3 regions of the Ligilactobacillus equi DSM 15833 genome follow, and region 1 is predicted to be linked to each of the others. Evidence: predicted binding sites of a transcription regulator. Region 1 holds the regulator's gene; each other region holds the start of a gene.
What was found. Region 1 encodes Rex, which represses fermentation and respiration genes when NADH is low (regulators of the CRP and FNR family bind a similar motif). Its sites were predicted from a motif close to TTGTGAANTANTTCACAA; they were not measured.

Region 1 (2,273 bases):
TTCATCGAGTGCTAAAATGTGCTATACTAAGCCCTAGAAAACAATAGAAAGAGAATCCATTTATGACTAATTCACGAAATAGTTTCGCCATTTTAATAACCTATTGCCTCTTCCAAATACTCAATACTCTTTGCCTTAATCTTTTGCCCTTAAAGGCACAACCTTACCTTTGGGGTACTTTACTTGCTTTACTGGCTTGCGCAGCCATGTTTGGGATTCAAAAAAAATTTACTTTTCATAATCCCTATGACCAAGCCCATATCAGTGGTCCTCAAAGTTTACTCTGGAGTTTGGGTGGAGCTCTAGGCTTATTCTTAGTTCAAATTTTGGGTTTAAACCTCGAATACCTCCTTTTAGGACAAAAGCTTACTTCCGCCAATACCAGCCTCTTGTTAACTATAATCGGCAAATATCCTTACTTTACGCTAACTGTTGTTTTAGCGCTCCCTATTTTGGAAGAATTTGTCTTTCGCAAAGTAATCTTTGGTAATCTCAGTCAACATATTTCTCCTCTCGGGGCAGCCCTGCTTTCGAGCTTGCTCTTTGCCTTAGCTCATGGCGACGGACACTACCTAACTTATGCCGGGATGGGCTTACTTTTATGTGGGGTTTATGCCAAAACTCACCGACTCACTAGCTCCATGTTAAGTCATATTCTAATGAATGCTGCTATTTTAATTATGGCATACTACTAAAAAAGACCAAGAAGGCTCATTCTTGGTCTTTTTTATTCATCCTCAGTCCCAAAACGGTCTAAGAAGTAAATTAAAGTTTGTAATTCATTCGTTAAATCAACATTTTGTACCCGCATATGTTCCGGCACATTGATCCGTAAGGGTGTAAAGTTCAAAATCCCTTTAATCCCGGTTTCCGTCAATTCATCAGTCACTTTCTGAGCAACTGGTGCAGGCACCGTCAAAATTGCAATCTCAATCTGCTGTGCATTAAGTTGCTCTTTCATATCTGACATCGGATAAATAGGTACCCCACTTTGAATCGTACCAGCAATCTCTTCATTAATATCGAAAGCTGCACTAATACGAACATTGCTTCCACCATGGAAGTTGAAGTTCAAAAGCGCATGTCCCAAGTTACCGACCCCAATCAAAGCTACATTAGTTAGCCGGTCTTGGTTTAAAACCTTTTTGAAAAATTCAACCAAAGAAGCAATATCATAACCATAACCACGCTTACCTAAAGCACCAAAGTAAGAAAAATCACGGCGAATTGTCGCCGAGTCGACTTTTACTGCTTCAGCCAATTCAGTTGAGGAAATCCGGGTCTTACCGGAATCAGCTAAGATATTGAGGTATCGATAGTAAATTGGTAACCGCTTGGCTGTCGCATTAGGAATATTTTCAGTAGCCATTTCATTCTTCCTTTCACATAGTTTTTATTTCTATTCTACCACATCTGAGTCCTGAAAATAAAGCATAATCATCTAATGTTTTGGACAATATAAGAACAAAATACTATATTTTTCACAAACTTAACTTTTTAAAAAATCCCTCGTTTATGCTAAAATTAAGAGGACTAAATTTACAAAAAGTGTAGGAATATAAAAATGATTTTACTGCAAGCGCAACAAGTTGCTCGCCATTTTGGCGCAGACGTCTTGTTTGAAAATATTAATCTCGAAATTCAAGATAATTCCCGGATTGCCTTAGTCGGAAGAAACGGCGCCGGAAAATCAACGCTAATTAAAATGATTATCGGTGAAAGTGAGCCTAGTGCCGGCAACATCGCCAGAAAAAAAGATTTAACCATCGGTTACCTAGCGCAAAATGCCGACATTTCCTCTGACCGGACGATTATGGATGAAATGTTAGCTGTGTTTGACTATCTTCAAGACATGGAAAAACAAATCCACCAATTAGAAAGCGCCATGGCCAATCCTGATGCTGACCATCAAAGCCCTGAATACGCGCGGATTTTAAAGCAATATGACCAATTACAACACGATTTTAAGGAACAAAACGGTTATGGTTATGTCAATGAAATTAAGTCTGTTCTCCACGGTTTCCACTTTGAAGAAGCCGACCATGACCGCTTGATATCTTCCCTTTCCGGAGGGCAAAGAACCCGCCTCGCCTTGGCTAAGTTATTGTTAGAAAAGCGTGACTTATTAATTTTGGACGAACCAACCAATCACTTAGATATTGATACTTTGACCTGGTTAGAAAGTTACCTCCAAAGTTATGCCGGTGCCCTTTTAATTGTCTCCCACGACCGTTACTTCCTAGATAAAATTGTCAACGAAGTTTACGAAATTA
Region 2 (2,273 bases), on a different contig from region 1:
GAAATGGCTAAACTAAATAAAATGATGAGTTGAATCATTTGTTGGTCTGAATTAAGGGCTACGGAATCAAGGATAGGTTTTAGTGCGTGTCGGCAGAGGAGAAGTAAATTTTTATCTAATAAACTTAAAAAGAAGTTATCACTAGTTGTTTGGTTAGAATCTAGATACTTCATAAACGTGTATTCATTGATTTCCGAAAGCAAGATTCCGCAAAGCAAAAGTCGCTTTTGGCTTTCATCGCCTTGAACTTGAATACCGTACCCTTTTTTACGAATTAAGGTTAATTCATAATTAGCTAATTGCTTTTCAACCTCATCTAAAGTACGTTGCACGGAACCTTCGCTAATTTGCAGTTCGAGGGCGATACTGGCAATTTTTAACGGTTCGTCCCTTTGTAGTAAAATTGCTCCGATAGCATTATGCCGTTGACTGCTAGTGATGGTTGGCTTGGTAGTGGATTGTAATTGAGCTTGTAATTTAGTCAAGGAAGTTGGGTCACCAGTAATTTGATAGTGGCGGTGTTTATTTTCCAGGCTAAGGCCTTGGTTTTGTAAGAAAAATTTTAAATCCGCCAATTCACGATAAAGGGTCCGTCGACTGATATCGGTTAACTTTTCTAAATCATGTGAGCCAATACCGTTGGTAGCTGTCATAATAGCGTGTAAAATTTCTTGTTGTCTTTGGGTTAACAAAACCATAGCTAAAAGCTCCTTTCTTATTCACTAATATTATACCAAGAAAGCGATTAAATAACAGAAAATGACGGAAAAATTTGGTGAATAAAATCACAAAAATAATATTTTTTGTAAACGGAAACATCATTCTGGGAAGGGTACTTTTGAACTGAATAACATTCACATATATAAATCTTCTTAAATTTCATTGAACTTTTTTCACAAAAAGAGGTTGATTTTTTTGAAAAAGGGGCTTATTATCATAAGTGAAGAAAATCACAAGTGAGTTTCAAGAAAGTAAATCTCTGTTTGGTAATAATTTTAGGAGGAAACCCTGATGGTTAAAGAAGAAAGCAAGAACACTGAATTAACAGCACAAGAACAAGCACAAGCCTACACAGGTCAATTGGTTGATAAAGCATTGGTGGCTGAAGAAACTTTTGCAACTTTTTCACAAGAACAAGTTGATAAAATTGTTGCAGCTATGGCCCTAGCTGGTTCGGAAGCAGCTTTGGAATTAGCTCACGAAGCCGTTGATGAAACAGGCCGTGGAGTTGTGGAAGATAAAGATACTAAGAACCGTTTTGCGACTGAAAATATCTACAACCTAATTAAAGACCAAAAGACTGTGGGAATTATTGGTGAGGATAAAGTTAATGGCCAAGTAAAAATTGCGGCACCTTTAGGGGTTTTGGCAGGGATTGTGCCAACAACGAACCCAACTTCAACCACGATGTTTAAAATTTTGGTAGCCTTAAAGGCTCGTAATGCGATTGTCTTCTCCTTCCACCCTAAGGCTACTAAGTGTTCTGCGCATGCTGCACAAATTTTATATGATGCAGCAATTAAGGCCGGGGCACCAGAAAATATTATTCAATGGATTGATAAGCCATCGCTTGAAAATACTAGCGCCTTGATTCAAAATCCTAAGATTGCTGCAATTTTAGCGACTGGTGGTCCTGGCATGGTAAATGCGGCCTTGAAGTCTGGGAATCCATCTATGGGGGTTGGAGCCGGTAATGGGGCCGTCTATGTGGATCACACCGCTTACCTTGACCGTGCGGTTGAAGACCTCTTATTATCCAAGCGTTTTGACAATGGGATGATTTGTGCAACTGAAAACTCTGCAGTGGTTGAAGCGCCAATCTACGATGAATGGTTAGCTAAAATGCAAGCGAAAGGTGCTTACTTAGTACCAAAAGCTGATTACCAAAAATTAGCTGATTTTGTCTTCAATGATAAGCATGGCGTTAATGGCCCGGTAGCCGGGATGTCTGCTAGTTGGATTTGCCAACATGCTGGTGTCGAATTACCAGCCGGGAAAGATGTTTTATTATTTGAATTAGACCCTAAAAATATTGGTGAAAAGTTATCTTCTGAAAAGTTGTCTCCGCTCTTGTCAGTTTATAAAGCAAAGGATCGTCAAGATGGAATTAAGATTGTGTCTGCCTTGCTAGCTTACCAAGGTGCCGGTCACAATGCTGCTATTCAAATTGGTTCTCAAGTTGATCCATTTATCAGTGAATTTGGTGATAAAGTTAAAGCGGCGCGGGTCTTAGTAAACCAACCAGACTCCATCGGGGGGATTGGTGATATTTA
Region 3 (2,273 bases), on a different contig from region 1:
TTTGTTCTTGGATTACAGCTGGTGTATCGATAAATGTATCCTTCAAGTATTCACTGACCTTTTGCTTTGGTGCAGATTCAACTTCTTGCATGGCTGCATCAATTTGAGCGTTAACTTCTTCTTCCCAGGCACTTTCTTGTTCTTCTGACCAAAGACCCTTATCAGTTAAGAAGAGACGCATCCGTGTCAACGGATCCTTTGCATGCCATTCTTCTTCTTCTTCCGCTGTCCGGTAACGTTTTGGATCGTCTCCTGAAAGAGTGTGTGGTCCGAAACGATATGTTAAAGTTTCGATAAAGACCGGCCCGTTGCCCGCAACAGCAAAATCACGCGCGGCTTTCGAAACAGCGTACACAGCTAACGCGTCCATCCCATCAACTTGAACTCCTGGAATTCCGACTGCCACAGCTTTTTGCGCCAAGGTAGGGGCTGCAGTTTGGACGTGACGTGGTACAGAAATAGCGTAACCATTGTTTTGTGAATAGAAGACCGCTGGCGCTTTAAAGGCCCCGGCAAAGTTCATTCCTTCGTAGAAGTCCCCTTGAGAAGTACCACCATCACCGGTGTAAGTGAAGGCCACATTCTTAGCGCCATTCTTCTTGAGCCCTAAAGCCACCCCAGCAGTTTGGACGTATTGAGCCCCGATGATAATTTGGGGTGGTAAAGCTTTCAAAGTTTCTGGATACTTGTTACCATCAATGTGCCCCCGTGACCATTGGAAAGCTTTCGCCAATGGTAAACCGTGTTGAACTAATTGTGGCACATCACGGTAGGCAGGTAATAAGAAATCTTCCTTTTCCATCGCAAAGTGGGAACCGATTTGGCTTGCTTCTTCCCCAGCTGTGGGTGCAAAGAAACCCAAACGTCCTTGACGGTTAAGCTTAGTTGAACGATCATTTAAAATTCGTGACCATAACATTTCTTTGAAAAGTTCAACTAATTGGTCATCACTTAAGTCAGGCATGAGATCTTTGTTAACCACTTTACCTTTTTCATCTAACACTTGCACAACATCGTGCTTTGGTGTGTCAAAATATTTATTTAAATCGATACCTTTTGACATATTGGAAATCCTCCTTAATCCTTTGGTAGTTCTATAACTATATACGAATAACCTAATAGTATATAATACCGCTTACATGAGTATTTTACTATCATGGAAAACCTTTGTAAACATTGTGATTTTTTTACTTTTATAATTTCAAGTTATTCCGCTATATCAATGTTTTTTGTTAATAAAAAAAAATAATTTTTCATCTTATGTGATTACAATCACATGTAAAACGCTTACAAATATTATCGAAATCTATATTTTCATAAGAAATAATTAATCTTGATTATGGTATAATCGAAAATAAAAACGAGGTTCTTGCCAATGAACAAATTGGTTAAAATTCTAATCATAGCTGCTATTATTTCCTGGATTGGTGGATCTTTGAGCTTAGCGTTTACTTTTTGGGTTTTAATGACCAAACTTGCCACTGCTTTCCTAATTATCTTTGTTCTACTTGATTTAATCTTTTTTACCGGAATCTTTGCCTCCATCACCGTTTTAGTAATTTTCCTCAAGAAAAAATATCAAACCCAAACAGACGAGCACAAAGAACAAAATTAATCAAAAGACACGTTTTCCTAAATTTGAAGAAAACGTGTCTTTAGTGTCTTATTGATTAACTTGTAGTCTTTATTTATCGAAGTTTACATCTGAACTTGGCTTATTTCGTTTTAACATCAAAGCTAAAATCAAACCGATAATTGTTAGAACCAAAGTAAAGTAAAAACCATAGTGCACCCCATTTGTAAAGGCAGCTTGTTTGTTGCCTCCATCATAGGCACTCTGACCCAAAACTAAACAACTAGTTGCTAAGGCCGTTGCAATCGCCCCGACAATTTGTTGTAAAGTATTCATAATTGTACTCCCATCAGCGCTTTGAGGCCCCCGCAAGGCATTCAAGGCGTGTGTCTGAGATGGTGACATCGCTAAAGGACAACCAATCATCAAGATAATATGAGCTGCAATTACATAAGCAATGGAAGAATCTGGCTGCACCATAATTAGCATCACGGCCCCAATAATGGCAATCACAAAACCAACCCTCGCTGGAATTTGGGCCCCAAAGTTATCATACATCCGTCCGGAAATGGCAGAGACAATAGCATTAACCACCCCACCAGGTAACATGATAATCCCAGTCATAGCAACAGGCAAACCCATCCCATTTTGAATGTATTGAGGGAAAAGGTACATAGCTGACAAGATAACCCCAAAGTCA

Region 2: adhE (bifunctional acetaldehyde-CoA/alcohol dehydrogenase) is a predicted target of Rex. The motif match lies at 774-791, and genes of this name have one in related genera.
Region 3: pdhA (pyruvate dehydrogenase (acetyl-transferring) E1 component subunit alpha) is a predicted target of Rex. The motif match lies at 1,261-1,278, and genes of this name have one in related genera.

Annotation. Positions count from the first base shown of each region.
Region 1 is NZ_AZFH01000003.1:16,135-18,407, reverse strand. Features, by position in the region: gene FC36_RS00995 (CPBP family intramembrane glutamic endopeptidase) at 63-695, shown strand; gene FC36_RS00990 (redox-sensing transcriptional repressor Rex) at 728-1,369, opposite strand; gene FC36_RS00985 (ABC-F family ATP-binding cassette domain-containing protein) at 1,565-2,273, shown strand, end outside.
Region 2 is NZ_AZFH01000067.1:23,618-25,890, reverse strand. Features, by position in the region: gene FC36_RS05785 (BglG family transcription antiterminator) at 1-698, opposite strand, end outside; gene adhE (bifunctional acetaldehyde-CoA/alcohol dehydrogenase) at 1,012-2,273, shown strand, end outside.
Region 3 is NZ_AZFH01000022.1:20,436-22,708, reverse strand. Features, by position in the region: gene pdhA (pyruvate dehydrogenase (acetyl-transferring) E1 component subunit alpha) at 1-1,072, opposite strand, end outside; gene FC36_RS03310 (hypothetical protein) at 1,376-1,615, shown strand; gene FC36_RS03305 (DHA2 family efflux MFS transporter permease subunit) at 1,685-2,273, opposite strand, start outside.